Regions from separate parts of the Kitasatospora sp. NPDC058184 genome, predicted to be linked through region 1. Evidence: riboswitches for the same ligand, from Rfam matches in the RefSeq annotation. Region 1 holds a riboswitch; each other region holds the start of a gene.
What was found. Region 1 has a riboswitch for thiamine pyrophosphate ahead of thiC (phosphomethylpyrimidine synthase ThiC). Riboswitches for the same ligand answer to the same signal wherever they lie in the genome.

Region 2: another riboswitch for thiamine pyrophosphate. It lies ahead of ACFVXH_RS11080 (cytosine permease); the one in region 1 lies ahead of thiC (phosphomethylpyrimidine synthase ThiC).
Region 3: another riboswitch for thiamine pyrophosphate. It lies ahead of thiO (glycine oxidase ThiO); the one in region 1 lies ahead of thiC (phosphomethylpyrimidine synthase ThiC).

Annotation. Positions count from the first base shown of each region.
Region 1 is NZ_JBHVVE010000016.1:24,112-29,361, forward strand. It holds gene tenA (thiaminase II) at 143-814, shown strand; gene ACFVXH_RS27265 (DUF5326 family protein) at 1,087-1,287, shown strand; TPP riboswitch at 1,417-1,551, shown strand; gene thiC (phosphomethylpyrimidine synthase ThiC) at 1,546-3,360, shown strand; gene ACFVXH_RS27275 (SRPBCC family protein) at 3,420-3,851, opposite strand; gene ACFVXH_RS27280 (VOC family protein) at 3,869-4,225, opposite strand; gene ACFVXH_RS27285 (helix-turn-helix domain-containing protein) at 4,339-5,136, shown strand.
Region 2 is NZ_JBHVVE010000005.1:69,930-75,356, reverse strand. It holds gene ACFVXH_RS11100 (MFS transporter) at 1-176, opposite strand, end outside; gene ACFVXH_RS11095 (MerR family transcriptional regulator) at 222-1,049, opposite strand; tRNA gene ACFVXH_RS11090 (tRNA-Ser) at 1,233-1,320, opposite strand; gene ACFVXH_RS11085 (S1C family serine protease) at 1,384-3,195, opposite strand; TPP riboswitch at 3,462-3,606, shown strand; gene ACFVXH_RS11080 (cytosine permease) at 3,599-5,017, shown strand; gene ACFVXH_RS11075 (glycerophosphodiester phosphodiesterase family protein) at 5,127-5,427, shown strand, end outside.
Region 3 is NZ_JBHVVE010000001.1:476,924-482,350, forward strand. It holds gene ACFVXH_RS02170 (polyprenyl synthetase family protein) at 1-371, shown strand, start outside; gene thiE (thiamine phosphate synthase) at 439-1,092, opposite strand; gene ACFVXH_RS02180 (Rv2175c family DNA-binding protein) at 1,092-1,457, opposite strand; gene ACFVXH_RS02185 (NAD(P)/FAD-dependent oxidoreductase) at 1,510-2,718, opposite strand; TPP riboswitch at 2,802-2,914, shown strand; gene thiO (glycine oxidase ThiO) at 2,918-4,093, shown strand; gene thiS (sulfur carrier protein ThiS) at 4,090-4,389, shown strand; gene ACFVXH_RS02200 (thiazole synthase) at 4,393-5,190, shown strand; gene pknB (Stk1 family PASTA domain-containing Ser/Thr kinase) at 5,275-5,427, shown strand, end outside.

The DNA of each region.
Region 1 (5,250 bases):
CCACCCTCCCGGCGGAACCACCACACGGCGGGGTCGTGCTGAATGCCCCTGGTCCGGGAGGTGGACGGACGGGCCCGGGGACGGGGGAGGACAGCGGCACACTGGGCGGAGGACCGGCCGCCCCGGCGGTTAGGGTCGCGTCATGAGCACCAAGACGCTGACCGAAGAACTCTGGGCGGCCATCGAGCCGGTGTACGCCGAGATCCTCGCCCACCCATTCCTGGCCGGGCTCACCGACGGCACCCTGCCGCGCGAGGCCTTCCGCCACTTCGTCGTCCAGGACTCGCACTACCTGCGCGACTACGCCCGCGCGCTCGCCGTCTGCGCCGCCAAGGCGCCCGGCGAGGAGGACGTCCGGGCCTTCGCCGACGACGCGGTCGGCGCGCTGGCCGCCGAGCAGGGCATGCACGCCGAGTTCCTGACCGCCTTCGGCGGCAGCGCCGAGGAGGCCGCCGCCGAGCCGGTGCTGCCCACCACCCGGGCCTACACCAGCTACCTGCTGGCCACCGTCTACGGCGGCTCCTTCGCCGAGGCGCTCGGCGCGGTGCTGCCCTGCTACTGGATCTACGCCCGGGTCGGCGAGGCGCTGCTCGCCCAGGGCTCGCCCGACCCGCTGTACGCCAAGTGGATCTCCACCTACGGCGACGAGGCCTTCCAGTCGGTGGTCCGCCGGGTGCTGGCGCTGACCGACCGGCTGGGCGAGGAGCTGTCCGCGGCCGAACGCCGGAAGGTGGTCGGGCACTTCGTGACCACCTCGCGCTACGAGTGGATGTTCTGGGACGCCGCCTGGCGCGGCGAGCGCTGGCCGGTCTGAGCCGTCCGGGCGGCGCCCGCCGCCTGCCGCCCGTCGTCCGGACGGGCTTGCTTTCGGCGTCGCTCGGACAGGTCGTAAAGGCCCGGGGCCGTGCCCCCGCCGGAGGAGTTCTCGGGGGTCACCCGGGGGGTCGGGATCGGGGGGATCTCGGGGTTCTCTCCGGGCCGTTGGGCCTCGTTCCGGCACTCGCGCCACCGTACGATCGAAGTACCGAAAGCAAGCGGGATGCGGCACCGGACGGCGGCCGACCCGAGGGGAGAAGAGGAACCGACATGGCTGAGCTCTGGAAGTCGCTGCCCTCCTGGGTGCGCAACATCGTCATCCCGGTGCTGGTCCTGGTGCTGGCCTGGAACATCGTCGCCTTCGTGTTCGGCGTCGTCGGCGCACTGCTCTCGATCGTGATCAAGCTGCTGGTGGTGGTCGGCATCGCGGCCGCCGTGGTGGTCCTGGTGAAGAAGGCGGCCAAGAGCTGACCGGCCGCCCCGACCGCCGCCCTGAGGCCCGGCCCCCCGCGAGACGGGGAGCCGGGCCTCTGGCGTGAGGCGCTCTGGACCTGCGGCGATCCGCTCGCTACGGTGTTGGGCGTCGTGTGCAGGCAACACCGCCTGCGACGCGGGAGCTCGGAGCACCGGGCTGAGAGGACGCTGACCGGGACGTCGACGGACGGACCGACGGCTGCGTCGACCGCAGGAACCTGACCGGGTAATGCCGGCGTAGGGAGTAGAGGTCAGATGACCACGTTCGAAGCACAGCCGCAGTCTGTCCGGAGCGCCCCCAGCAGCGAGCGCACCGGCTACCCGACCCCGGCCTGGCACAAGGCCTACCGCGAGGGATCGCGCCCCGACCTGCGCGTCCCGTACCGCGAGGTGCGGCTCACCAACGGCGGGACCGTCCCGCTGTACGACACCTCCGGCCCGTACACCGACCCGTCGTACGAGCCCGACGTGCGGCGCGGCCTGCCCGCGCTGCGGGACCCCTGGATCCGCCAGCGCGGCGACGTCGAGGAGTACGACGGCCGCGAGTCGCGCCCCGAGGACGACGGGATCAAGCACACCTCGCCGCGCGGCGGGAACCTGCGCAACCTGGACGCCGTCTTCCCCGGCCGCCCGCGCCGTCCGCTGCGCGGCCGCGGTGGTGCCGCCGTCACCCAACTCGCCTACGCCAAGCGGGGCGTGGTGACGCCGGAGATGGAGTTCGTGGCGCTGCGCGAGGGCCTGGCGCCCGAGTTCGTGCGGGCCGAGGTGGCCCGCGGCCGGGCCGTCATCCCGGTCAACGTGAACCACCCCGAGGTGGAGCCGGCCGTCATCGGCACCAACTTCCTGGTGAAGATCAACGCCAACATCGGCAACTCGGCCGTCACCTCCTCGATCGAGGAGGAGGTGGAGAAGATGACCTGGGCCACCCGCTGGGGCGCCGACACCGTCATGGACCTCTCCACCGGCCGCAACATCCACACCACCCGCGAGTGGATCCTGCGCAACTCCCCCGTGCCGATCGGCACCGTGCCGCTGTACCAGGCCCTGGAGAAGGTGGACGGCCGCGCCGAGGAGCTGAGTTGGGAGGTGTACCGGGACACCATCGTCGAGCAGTGCGAGCAGGGCGTCGACTACATGACCGTCCACGCCGGCGTGCTGCTGCGCTACGTCCCGCTCACCGCGCGCCGCAAGACCGGCATCGTCTCGCGCGGCGGCTCGATCATGGCGGCCTGGTGCCTGGCCCACCACCAGGAGAACTTCCTCTACACCAACTTCGAGGAGCTCTGCTCCATCCTCGCCTCCTACGACGTCACCTTCTCGCTCGGTGACGGCCTGCGTCCGGGCTCGATCGCGGACGCCAACGACGAGGCGCAGTTCGCCGAGCTGAAGACCCTCGGCGAGCTCGGCCGGATCGCCCGCGAGCGGGACGTCCAGGTGATGATCGAGGGTCCGGGCCACGTCCCGATGAACAAGATCCGGGAGAACATGGATCTCCAGAAGGAGATCTGCGACGAGGCGCCGTTCTACACCCTCGGCCCGCTGACCACGGACGTCGCCCCCGGCTACGACCACATCACCTCGGGCATCGGCGCCGCGATGATCGCCTGGTGGGGCACCGCGATGCTCTGCTACGTGACCCCCAAGGAGCACCTGGGCCTGCCCAACCGGGACGACGTCAAGACCGGCGTGATCACCTACAAGATCGCCGCCCACGCCGCCGACCTGGCCAAGGGCCACCCCGGCGCCCAGGCCTGGGACGACGCCCTCTCCGACGCCCGCTTCGAGTTCCGCTGGGAGGACCAGTTCAACCTGGCCCTCGACCCGGAGACCGCCCGCGACTTCCACGACGAGACCCTCCCCGCCGAGCCCGCCAAGACCGCGCACTTCTGCTCGATGTGCGGCCCGAAGTTCTGCTCGATGAAGATCTCCCAGAAGATCCGCGACGAGCACGGCGACGGATCCACCGCCGTCTCCAGTGAGTTCGACGCCGAGGCGCTGGCCGGCATGGCCGAGAAGTCCGCCGAGTTCGCGGCCCAGGGCAACAAGGTCTACCTCCCGCTGGTGGACTGACCCGGGACGCCGGAGCGCCGCCCCGAAGTACCTCGGGGCGGCGCTTTCGCGGTCCTCCGCTACCTCCCGGCGTCGGGGCCGGCGACCGGTGCGGCGGCCTCCAGCGTGCGGCGGATCACCGCCGAACCGTGCTCGACGGACTCGGCGATCGGTGCGGCCAGGGCCTCGGGCAGGACGTCGGTGTGCCACACGAACCTCGTCCGGCCGCCGGCCTCCGGAAGGGCCTGCATGGACGCGTGGTGGTGGGACGGGTGGAGGCTGCCGCCGACGACCGTGTAGGCGACCCGCATCGCCTCGTGGTCGAGGTCGACGAGCCGTTCGAGCACGATCGTGCCGTCGGCGAAGGTGACGGTGCGCGTGTCCGAGCTCAGCCGGGTGTCGGTGACGAACCCGGGCGCCAGCCGCTCGTGCACCGCGCCGTAGTCGCTGAGCACCGACCACACCGCCTCGGGGCGGGCATCGATGACGAGTTCCTTGTGGATCGAGGCCATGGGTGGTCGACTCCTCGTCAGGCCGAAGCGATGCAGAACAGGTGGCCCTCGGGGTCGGCGAGAACGGTCCAATCGCCTTCGCCGGGCTGGAACTCCGGCCTGGTCGCCCCCGCCGCGAGCAGCTCCTGCACCGCGGCCTCGGGATCGGCGACGGCGAAGTCGAGGTGGGCGTGCTTCGCGGCGTCGGGCCAGCCGGGCCCCCGGTAGCCGGCGACCCGCTGGAAGGCCAACCGGACCGGCCCCGCGCCGAGTTGGACGAAGTCGTCGTCGGCCTGGCCGAGGTCCCAGCCGGTGACCTGGCGGTAGAACCCGGTGAGGGCCCGGGGGTCGGCGCAGTCGATGGTGATCGCGGTGAGCTCCGCGTGGACGGCCATGGATGGCTCCCTTCCTGTCGTCACGTGGGCCCCAGCATCCGGGGTGACGGCACCGGAGGTCTTGAAGATCCTTGCGGGCCGTCCTGTCGTACCCGGCGGGTACCGTCCGCGGCATGCTGTCCGCATCGACCCTCGCCGCCCGGCCGGAGTTCACCGTGACCGTGGTGGGGTGCCGCTCCGACCACACCCGGTGGTCGCAGCCGGAGAGCCGCGACGACCACCGCCTGGTGCTGGTGCGACGCGGCAGGTTCCGGCGGTCGGCCGACGGCACCGACACCGATCTGGACGCGACCACGGCCTACCTGGGCGCGCCCGGCGAGCAGGAGCGCTTCGCGCACCCGGCCGGCGGCGACGTCTGTACGTCGGTCAGGTTCGAGCCCTCCCTGCTCGGGCGCCCGCCCGCCGCGACGACGGTGTACGTCGACGCGCGCGTCGACCTCGCCCACCGCCGTCTGGTCGCCGCCGCGGGCACCGGCGACATCGACTACGCGCTGGCGGAGGAACTGCTCCGGCTCGTCGCGGCCGCGGCCGGTGAGTCGACCGCCCGCGCCCGGCGGGCAGGCCGGCCGGCCGACCGGGCGCTGGCCGCGGCGGCGCGCGAGGCGATCATCGAGGAGGCCCCGGAGGCCGGTGGGCTCTGCGCGCTGGCCGCGCTGCTGGAGGTGTCGCCCTACCGGCTGAGCCGGGTGTTCTCCAGGGAGACGGGCGTCTCGCTGACCCGCTACCGCAACCGCGTACGCGTCACCCGGGCCATGGACCGGATCGCCGAGGGCGAACCCGGCCTCGCCGCCTTGGCGGCCCGGCTCGGCTTCGCCGACGAGGCGCACCTGACCCGCGTCGTCCGCGAGCACGTGGGGCACACACCCACGGTGCTGCGTCGGCTGCTCGCCCCGGGCCCGGGCGCGTCATGAGCCGGCGGGGCGGTGAGCATGCCGCCTTCGGGCCTGGAGGTCCGCTCGTCGCGGACCTCCCGGAGGGTCCGTCGCCGGACTAGTATTACGTGGTAGAGGTAATACGTGCTACGC
Region 2 (5,427 bases), on a different contig from region 1:
AGCCCGGCCGCGCCGCCGCCGTGCGCGGAGGCGGCCCAGCCGAGGGCGAAGTACAGCGCGGCGTCGCCCAGCAGTCCGGCCTGGACCCCGGCCAGCCAGAGCAGGTACGTCCGGGGCAGCGCGGCCCGCGAACCGACGGCGGCGGTGGCAGCGGCGGTGGCAGCGGCAGTGGTCATGCCCGGTGACGCTAGGACCCTCGACCGGGTCGAGGGCAAGCCCGGCTACCCGCGGACCACCGGCTCCTGGAGCTCGGTGACCCACCCGGCCGGGTCCTCCGGGCACTCCAGGTACAGCTCCCGGGCGTAGCCGGCCGAGCGGTAGCCGTTCTCCTCGATGAAGCGGGCCAGCTCCTGGCCCGCGCCCAGCACCTCGTCCATCGGGCCGCGGTGCACGATCGTCGCCGCCTCCCCGATCGGCGGCAGGTCGACCACCTCGAAGTCGTGCGCGCCCGCCCGCACCGACGGGCCGACCGGGACGGCGGCCCCGACCAGCACCGAGCCGTTGCCCTCCGGGGCGTCCTGGTAGTGGGCGACGGACGGGCCGGCCGCCTCGATCCCGGCCCCGGCCAGCCGCCGGCACAGCTCGGCGAACAGCGGCCCGATCACCGGCCCGATGTCCTCCGGCTCGTAACTCGCGGCCACACCGGTCAGTTGGGCCACCCGGACGGACGGCACCGGCTTCACCACGACATCCCGCACGGACATGGTCCCCTCGCTCTCGATCGTCCGGAGCCTCGCCTCCACCCGGGCCAGCCGCAGCTCGTCGGCCGCGATCGCCGCGGCGAGCTGGGCCCGCCGCAACCGCAGCATCCCGCGCAGCTCGGCCGCGTCCACCCGCTCGTCCAGGACGGCCCGCACCTGCTGCAGGGTGAACCCGAGCTCCTTGAGCGCGATCACCCGGTTGAGCCGGGCCAGTTGGGACGCCTCGTAGAAGCGGTAGCCGCTGACCGGGTCCACCCGGGCGGGCCGCAGCAGCCCGATCGCGTCGTAGTGGCGCAGCATCCGCACCGACACCCGGCCGTGGCTGGCGAAGTCTCCGATGTTCAACATGGTGCGACCACTCCACCCCCTGCCACCGTGTCAGGGTCAACCCCCGCCCCGCCCTCGCCCGTGGCCGTTCCACGGCAGTTCCCCACCTGGCCCACAGCCGGCGCCCGCACCCGCCCGGGAAACACCGAGGGCGGGTGCCGAGTGGTCTCGGCACCCGCCCTGAGCAGGTGGTTCTCCTACCGGCGGAGAGCGTGGGATTCGAACCCACGGTACGGGGTCACCGCACGACAGTTTTCAAGACTGTTCCCTTAGGCCGCTCGGGCAGCTCTCCAGGCGGAGGTCAGCCTAACGGGTCCGGCGGGGTTCGGTGCACACGTTTCGGTGCGGGCGGGGGTTACGGCTGGTCGCCCTCGCGCTGGCCGAGAGTGACCTTGGTGTTGAGGGTCTGGCCGTTGCGGGTGTACTCGACGTCGACGGTCTCGCCGGGCTTGTGCGTCCAGATCCGGCTGACCAGGGCGGGGCCGTTGTCGATCGGGACGCCGCCGAGCTTGGTGATGACGTCGCCCGGCTTGAGGCCGGCCTTGTCGGCCGCGCCGCCGGGGGTGACGGCGGGCTGGCCCTGGATGTCCTTGGTCTGGATCTGCGCGCCGTCGCCCTTGTAGTCGTCGTTGCGCAGCACGTCGAGCTTGGCGTAGACCGGCTTGCCGGTCTTGATCAGGGTGTCCGCGACCCACTTGGCCTGGTTGATCGGGATGGCGAAGCCCAGGCCGATGCTGCCGGCCCGGCCGTTGGCGGAGGCGTTGGACTGGATCGCCGAGTTGATGCCGATCACCGCGCCGCCGGAGTCGAGCAGCGGGCCGCCGGAGTTGCCGGGGTTGATGGAGGCGTCGGTCTGCAGGGCGTTCATGTACGAGGCCTGCGAGCCGGTGTCGTCGCCGGAGGCCACCGGGCGGTCCTTGGCGCTGATGATGCCGCTGGTGACGGTGGACTCCAGGCCGTACGGCGCACCGATCGCGACGGTGGCGTCGCCGACGTTGACCTTGTCGGAGTCGGCCAGCGGCAGCGGGGCCAGCTTGCTCTTGGGCGGGTTGTCGATCTTGACCACGGCGACGTCGTAGCCCTCGGCGTGGCCGAGCACCGAGGCGCTGTAGGAGCTGCCGTCGGCGAACTTGACGGTCAGTTTGCCGCCGCTGAGGGTCGGCGCGACGACGTGGTTGTTGGTGAGGATGTGGCCCTCGGTGTCGAAGACGAAGCCGGTGCCGGTGCCCGACTCGCCGTTGCCCTGCGCCTTGATGGTGACGACGCTGGGCAGCGCCTTCTGCGCGATGGCGGCGATCGAGCCGGGGACGGGCTCGTTCTTCTGGGTGTCGCTGGCCTGGACGGTGGTGCTGCGGTGGTCGTTCGCGGAGCTCCTGCGGTCGGAACTGTCGGAGACGGACACGCCGAGCGCGCCGCCGGCCACACCGGCGACCAGCGCGACGGCCGCGATCAGGGCGACCAGGCCGCCGCGCTTCTTGCGCGGGCCGCCGGGGCCGCCCGGACCGCCGGGGTACTCCGCCGGGTAGCCGAGCGGGCCGGCCGGGCCGCCGGGGTAGCCGGCGCCGCCGGAGGTGGAGTCGTGGGTGGGGCCCCAGCCGCCGAGCGGCTGGCCGGCCCCGAAGGGGTGGTGGCCGTGCGCGGCGGGGGCGGCGGGCGCGGCCGGAGCGGCGCCGTACCCCTCGTGCGCGCCGGCGGCGGGGACGCCGTGGGTCGGGGTGGCGTACGGGTTGCCGGCCGGCGGCAGGGCCGGGGCGGCGGGCGCGGCGGCCACCGGGGCGGGCGGAACGGGCGGCAGGACCGGCGGCGGCGCGTCGATGTAGCCGGTGGCCGGGTCGACGGTCGGCTCCTCGACGGCGAGTACGGCGGGTGCGGCGGGTGCCACGGGCTCGGCGGCTGCCTCCGGTGCGGGCACCTTGGTGAAGGCGACGGTGGGCTTGTGCCCACCCCCGGCCGGGACCTCCTCGGCCGGAACGGCGTCGGCGGACGGCGCCGCCTCGGCGGCGGCGGCCTCGACCGCGCCCGCCTCCGGCTCGGGCACCCGCCGGAACGCCATGGTCGGGTTGTGCCCGCCCTGAGCGGGGCCCGCGGCAGCGGACTCGGCCGCCCCCGGCCCGGCGGGCTGCTCCCCCTGCGGCCCGGTGGGCCCAACCTCGCGCTCGGTGCTCACGGACGACCTCCATAGCTGGCAGAACCAAGGACCATAGTTTTTCGCACTGTCGATTCGTTTGCCGTAAGGACCCCTCTGAAGAACTCATAAGAATCCTTAGCCGGCACCGACACCGGCACTGGCGTCAGCACCCACAGCGGCACCGACACCGGCTCCGGCACCCGTACCGACGGCCGGGGCTCCCCTCCCCGTCGGGCGTCCGCGATGCGGACCGCCCCGCCCTCGGCCTTGGGCGTCGGCACCCGCGCCGGTTAGCCTGGCGCTCCAAACTGACACGCGGGAGCTTGGACCCACCAGGCTGAGAGTGCGCATGTCGACCGTACGCCACACGAGTGACGGACGTTCGAGGGGGCGCTGACCGCCGGAACCTGTCCGGGTAATGCCGGCGTAGGGAGTATCGGCCATGCCGCCTGCTTCGCCATCCTCTTCTTCGGGTACGAACGCCTCCGACTCCGGCGCGAACGCCCCCGCGCCGGGCGCGACCGCCCTCCTGGAACGCGCCGAGCACGTCGAAGCGCCCCTGGTCCTGGACACCGAACCGCCGCGCACGCTGCGCTTCCGGGACCACTTCGCGCTCTGGATGAACCTGGGTGTCAGCCTGATCGGCTTCTCCACCGCCGCCACCGTGCTCGGTGCCCCCGGCAGCGAGCTGTCGCTGGCCGCCGCGGTGACCGCGATCACGATCGGTACGGCGGTCGGCACCGCGATGCTCGCCGTGGCCGCGCTGATCGGCGCCCGCACCGGCGCCCCCGCGATGGCGAACCTGCGCGGGCTGTTCGGCACCCGGCTGTCGTACCTGCCGACGGTGCTGAACATCGTGCAGTGCATCGGCTGGGGCGTCTTCGAGCTGCTGACCATCTCGGCGGGCGCGCAGACCGTCGCGCACACCACCGGCTACCGCTGGCTGTTCGTCCTGCTCGCGGGCGCGCTGACCACCGCGCTGACCATCTGGCCGCTGGGCTCGATCGCGGTGCTGCGCCGCTTCGTGGCCGGGGCGGTCGCGGTGGCGATGGTGTACTTCACCGTCCAGTTGGGCCGCCAGGGCGTGCCGGACCCGGGCGCGGGCAACTGGCACGGCTTCCTCGGCGCCACCGACGCGATGATCGCGGTGTCGGTCTCCTTCGTGCCGCTGGCCGCCGACTACACCCGGCACTCGCGCACCCCGCGCTCGGCGTTCTGGGGCAGCTTCTCCGGCTACACGGTCGCCCAGGTCTGGTGCTACGTGCTCGGCCTGATGGCGCTGCTGCAGTCGGACGGCGACCCGAACCGGATCTTCGACTCCTTCCTCGGGGTCTGGGCCGGCTGGCTGTTCCTGCTGGTGCTGGTGCTGCGCGAGACGGACCAGTCCTTCGCCAACGTGTACTCGACCGCGATGTCGGTGCAGAACCTGCTGCCGAAGGTGGACCGCCGGGTGCTCTCCGGCGCGATCGGCGTGCTGATCACCGTGCTGGCGCTGCAGATCGACGAGTTCACCGACACCTACTACGGCTTCCTCGGCCTGATCGGCTCGGTGTTCGTGCCGCTGCTGGCGGTGCTCGTGGTGGACTACTTCCTCGGCGCCGGCCGACGCGGCTGGAACCTCTCCGCCGACGCGCCGTCCCGCTGGCTGATGCTGCTGCCGTGGGCCCTGGGCTTCGCGGTCTACCAGTTCATCGCGCCGACCAAGGTCGCGGGCTGGTGGACGGACTTCTGGACCTCCGCCCAGGAGGCGCTGCACTTCACCCCGCAGGAGTGGACCTCGGCCTCACTGTTCGCCTTCCTGGTGCCGGCCCTGGCCACCTGGGCGCTCACCCCGCTCGGCCGCCGCGCCGTCCGGGGCTGACGGAGCGGAGGGAGCGGGGGCCCGAGCGGGCCCCGCAGGTACGGAGACGGCCCCACAGGTTGGGGCCGTCTTTGTCCGCGCTTCACCTCCGCCGCCTATCGTTGGGCCTGTGACCAGCCCAGACCTGTCCTCGGCGGCGGCGCGCACCGTGCCGCCCGTCCAGGTGATCGCCCACCGCGGTTCCTCCCACGCCCTGCCCGAGCACACCCTCGCGGCCTACCGGCGCGCGCTCGACGAGGGCGCGGACGCGCTGGAGTGCGACGTCCGGGTCACCGCCGACGGCGCGCTGGTCTGCGTGCACGACCGCCGGATCGGCCGGGTCTCCAACGGCCGGGGCACCGTTTCGGCCATGACCCTCGCCGAGCTGGAGGCGTACGACTTCGGCGCCTGGAAGACCGGCCGCCCCAGCA
Region 3 (5,427 bases), on a different contig from region 1:
GCGAGGCCTTCCAGCTGCGCGACGACCTGCTCGGCGTCTTCGGGGACCCGGCGGTCACCGGCAAGCCGGCCGGGGACGACCTGCGCGAGGGCAAGCGCACCCTGCTGGTCGCGCACGCGATGCGGGGCCTGCCGGCCGCCGACGCCCGGCACCTGGACGAGCGGCTGGGCGCGCCGGACCTGGCGGCCCCGGAGGTCGCCGAGCTGCGCGGGCTGGTCGCCCGCAGCGGGGCGCCGGAGCTGGTGGAGCGCCGGATCGAGGAGCTGATGCGGCAGTCGCTGGCCGCGCTGGAGGCGGCGCCGCTCGCCGACGAGCGGGCCCGTACGGTGCTGCTGGCACTGGCCGAGGCCGCCACCGTCCGCAAGTACTGAACGTACTGACGGGCGGCGACGGCCCCGGGCCGGTCCTGCGGGGTCCCACCGAGACCCGGGACGCCGCTCAGAGCGCGGCGCGCACCCGGCGGGACAGCTCGGCGGCGGCCGCCCGGGGGTCCGCCGCGGCCGTGATGGCCCGCACCACGACGACCCGGCGGGCACCGGCGGCGAGCACCTCGTCCAGGTTGCCGAGGTCGATCCCGCCGATCGCGAACCACGGCCGGTCGGTGTCCCGCTTCGCCGCGTACGAGACCAGGCCGAGGCCCGGGGCCGGGCGGCCCGGCTTGGTCGGGGTCGGCCAGACCGGGCCGGTGCAGAAGTAGTCCACCCCGGGCTCGGCGATCGCCGCGTCCACCTCGGACTCGGCGTGGCAGGAGCGGCCGATCAGCACGTCCTCGCCGAGGATCGCCCGGGCGGCCGGCACCGGCAGGTCGTCCTGGCCGAGGTGCAGCACGTCCGGCCGGGCCGCGTGGGCGACGTCGGCGCGGTCGTTGACGGCCAGCAGCTTGCCGTGCCGGCGGCAGGCGTCGGCGAAGACCTCCAGGGCCTCCAGCTCCTGCCTGGCCTCCAGGCCCTTGTCGCGCAGCTGGACGATGTCCACCCCGCCCGCCAGCGCCGCGTCCAGGAACTCGGCGAGGTCGCCCTGCTCCCGGCGGGCGTCGGTGCACAGGTACAGCCGGGCGTCGGCGAGCCCGGCGCGCGGCGTGTCCGCCGCCATCAGATCAGCATCGCCTGGGCGCGGCGCTTCACCTCGGTGCCGCGGTTCTCCCGCAGCGCCTGGATCGGGCTGCCGGGCAGCGACGGGTCCTCGGTGAAGAGCCACTCCAGGATCTCCGCGTCGTTGTACCCGCAGTCCCGCAGGACGGTCAGGGTGCCGGACAGGTGCTTGACCAGGCCGGGGCCGTCGATGAACGCGGCCGGGACCTGCAGCGACTTGTTGGGGCCGCGCCGGACGGCGATCAGGCCGCCGTTCTTGACCAGGTCACGCACCTCGGTGACCCGGACCCCCCACTGCTCCGAGATGTCGGGCAGGTACATCCAGTCGGTGACCAGGGATTCAATCTTGCTTTCGATCTCACTCACGCCACCAGACTGCCACCTCCGCGGCCCACCGCGCACCAGACCTGCCCCGCGCCTACCCCGCGACGGCCGCCTTCAGCGGTACCGCGGGGTCGGCCGCCCGGGCCGGGTCCAGCGCGGTGCCGCGCTCGATCAGCCGCCGCCCCTGGGCCAGGTCGCGCGGCCGGTCGACGGTCAGCAGCGCGCTCGGCACGCCGTCGCGCAGCCAGAGCACCGACCAGTCGGCGCCCCGCGGGTCGCCGCGCCGGACCAGCTCGTCGCCCTCGGCGTGCCGGCCGGCGTACTGGACCATCCGCCCGAACTGCTCGGACCAGAAGTACGGCACCGGGTCGTAGGCCGGCGCGTCCGCGCCCAGGACGGCGGCGGCCACCGCCTCGCCGGACCGCAGCGCGTGGTCCCAGTGCTGGACGGCCAGCCGGGCGCCGGCCCGGGCCGAGGGGTAGCTGACGCAGTCGCCGGCCGCGAAGACGCCGGGCACCGAGGTGCGCAGCCGCCCGTCCACGACGACGGCGCCGGTCGCGTCCAGCTCGACCCCGGAGCCGGCCAGCCAGCCGGTCGCGGGGCGGGCCCCGATGCCGACCACCACCTCGTCGGCGGGCAGGTGCGAGCCGTCCGCCAGCAGCACCGCGCCGGGCTCGACGGCGGCCACGCCGACCCCGCAGCGCAGCTCGACCCCGGCCTCGGCGTACCAGGCGGCCATCGCCGAGCCGAGCTCCGTCGGCAGCGCGCCGGGCAGCGGCGCCGGGCCGGCCTCGACCACCGTCACCTCGCAGCCCGCCGCGCGGGCCGCGGTGGACACCTCGGCGCCGATCCAGCCCGCGCCGACCAGCACCAGCCGCAGCCCGGGGCGCAGCAGCGCGCGCAGCGCCAGGGCGTCGTCCAGGGTGTGCAGCAGGTGCGCCCGCTCGGCGCCGGGCAGGGCGCGCGGCACGGCGCCGGTGGCGATCACCAGCGAGCCGTACGGGAGGTCGCCGCCGTCGGTGTGCAGCACGCCAGGGGTGAGGCCGGTGGCGCGGCGGCCGGTGAGCAGCTCGATGCCGAGCTGCCCGTAGTCGATGTCCAGGGCGGTGGAGTCGGCCTTGCCGAGCAGCACGTCCTTGGAGAGCGGCGGCCGGTCGTACGGCGCGTGCGGCTCCTCGCCGACCAGCGTGATCCGCCCCTGCCGGCCGCCCTGCCGCAGCTTGAGGGCGCACTGCGCCCCGGCCAGCCCGGCTCCGACGACGACCACCCGATCCGTTCCGCTCAGCTCTGCCACGCCCGCCACTGTACTCAGCGCGACGCGGCGGCCTCCGGGCCGTCCGCCCCGCGTACGGGCCTTCGGCCGGGCCGACCCCCGGCGTTAAGGTGGGAGGACCACACGGGAGCCCGGCGGACCGGGCTGAGAGGCGGGCTGACACGGCCTGCGACCGTCCGAACCTGATCCGGGTCATACCGGCGAAGGGAGAAGAGCAGCCTTGTCACGCTTGCCATCGGGCACCCATGCCGACGTGCTGGTGATCGGCGGGGGCGTCATCGGCCTCGCCGTCGCCTGGCGCACCGCGCGGCGCGGGGCGCGGAACGTGATCGTGGTCGACCCCGCCCACGGCGGCGGGGCCGCCGGGGTCGCGGCCGGGATGCTCGCCCCGGTCACCGAGCTGCAGTACGGCGAGGAGCCGCTGCTGCGCCTCGGGATGGCCTCGAACGAGCGGTACGAGACCTTCGCCGCCGAGCTCTCCGAGGCGAGCGGCGGCCTGGACACCGGCTACCGCCGCTGCGGCACGATCGCCGTCGCGCTGGACTCCGACGACCGCGAGGAACTGCGCGAGCTGTACGCCTTCCACCAGCGGCTGGGCCTGGACTCGACCTGGCTGACCGGCCGGGAGGCCCGCAGGCTGGAGCCGATGCTGGCCCCCGCCGTCCGCGGCGCCCTGCACGCCGCGGACGACCACCAGGTGGACCCCCGGCGCCTGCTCACCGCCCTGGTCGCCGCCTGCGGGCGCGCGGGCGTCCTGCTGCACCGCGCCGAGGCCGTCGAGCTGCTGGTCGAGGACGGCCGCGCGACCGGCGCCCGGCTGAGCACCGACGAGACGGTGACCGCCGACCAGGTCGTGCTCGCCGCCGGCCCGCACAGCCACCGGCTGCCCGGTCTGCCCGAGGGGGTGCTGCCCGCGATCCGCCCGGTGAAGGGGCAGGTGCTGCGGCTGCACGTGCCGGAGGCCTACCGGCCGTTCCTCTCCCGCAACGTCCGCGCCGTGGTCCGCGGCCGGCACCTGTACCTGGTCCCCCGGGAGAACGGCGAACTGGTCGTCGGCGCGACCACCGAGGAGCAGGGCTACGACACCACCGTCACCGCCGGCGGGGTGTACGAACTCCTGCGGGACGCCCACGAGTTGGTCCCGGGGATCACCGAACTCCCGCTGCGCGAGACCTCGGCCGGGCTGCGCCCCGGCTCGCCGGACAACGCCCCGCTGCTGGGCCCGACCCCGCTGCCCGGGCTGGTCGCCTCCACCGGCCACTACCGCAACGGCGTGCTGCTCACCCCGGTGACCGCCGACCTGGTCTCCGAGTACCTGGTCACCGGTGAAGTCCCCGAGCTCGCAAGGCCGTTCACCCCCGCCCGGTTCTCCTCCGAATCCCCCGTCGCGAAGGCCTCCGCATGACCGAGATCGCCCTGACCGAGAACGCCCCGCACGAGCACGCCCCAGACGAGAACGCCGTGCACGAGGACGCCCCGAACCCGGTCGCCCCGGCCGAGATCGCCCTGACCGTCAACGGCGAGCCCCGCCGGGTGCCCGCCACGACCACCCTCGCCGAGCTGGTGGCCTCCGTCAGCGCCGCCAACACCGGTGTCGCCGCCGCGCTCAACGAGGCCGTGGTGCCGCGCGGTTCGTGGCCCGGGACGGCACTGGGCACCGGCGACCGGATCGAGATCCTCACCGCCGTCCAGGGAGGCTGAACCATGGCCGACGATCTGCTGACCATCGCCGGGACGGCCTTCTCCTCCCGGCTGATCATGGGCACCGGCGGCGCCCCCAGCCTGGAGGTCCTGGAGCGCGCGCTGCTCGCCTCCGGCACCGAGCTGACCACCGTCGCGATGCGCCGGGTCGACGCCACCACCCAGGGCTCCGTCCTGGACGTGCTGACCCGCAACGGCATCCGGGTGCTGCCCAACACGGCCGGCTGCTTCACCGCCGGCGAGGCCGTGCTGACCGCCCGGCTGGCCCGCGAGGCGCTCGGCACCGACTGGGTCAAGCTGGAGGTGATCGCCGACGAGCGCACCCTGCTGCCCGACCCGATCGAGCTGCTGGACGCCGCCGAGACGCTGGTCGACGACGGCTTCACCGTCCTGCCGTACACCAACGACGACCCGGTGCTGGCCCGCAAGCTGGAGGACGTCGGCTGTGCGGCCATCATGCCGCTGGGCTCGCCGATCGGTTCGGGCCTGGGCATCCGCAACCCGCACAACTTCCAGCTGATCGTGGAGGGCGCGGGCGTCCCGGTGATCCTGGACGCGGGCGCCGGCACCGCCTCCGACGTGGCGCTGGCGATGGAGCTGGGCTGCGCCGCGGTGATGCTCGCCTCCGCGGTGACCAGGGCTCAGGACCCGGTGCTGATGGCCGAGGCGATGCGGCACGCCGCCGAGGCGGGCCGGCTCGCCCACCGGGCCGGCCGGATCCCGCGCCGCTTCCACGCCGAGGCCTCCTCCGCGATGGCCGGCCGGGCCGACCTGGACACCCGCGAGCACCCGGCGTTCTGAACCGTCGCGCATGTCACAAGCCGGTCCCGGAGGCGGTGTCCGCCGGGACCGGGCGGTCCCGCACCCTAGACTCTCCGAGTGGACATGGCACTGCACGACCCCCTGATCGGCGCCCTGCTCGACAACCGGTACCGGGTCGAGCAGCGGATCGCGACCGGCGGGATGTCCACCGTCTACCGGGGCACCGACACCCGGCTGGACCGGGTGGTCGCGCTCAAGGTGATGCACCCCTCGCTG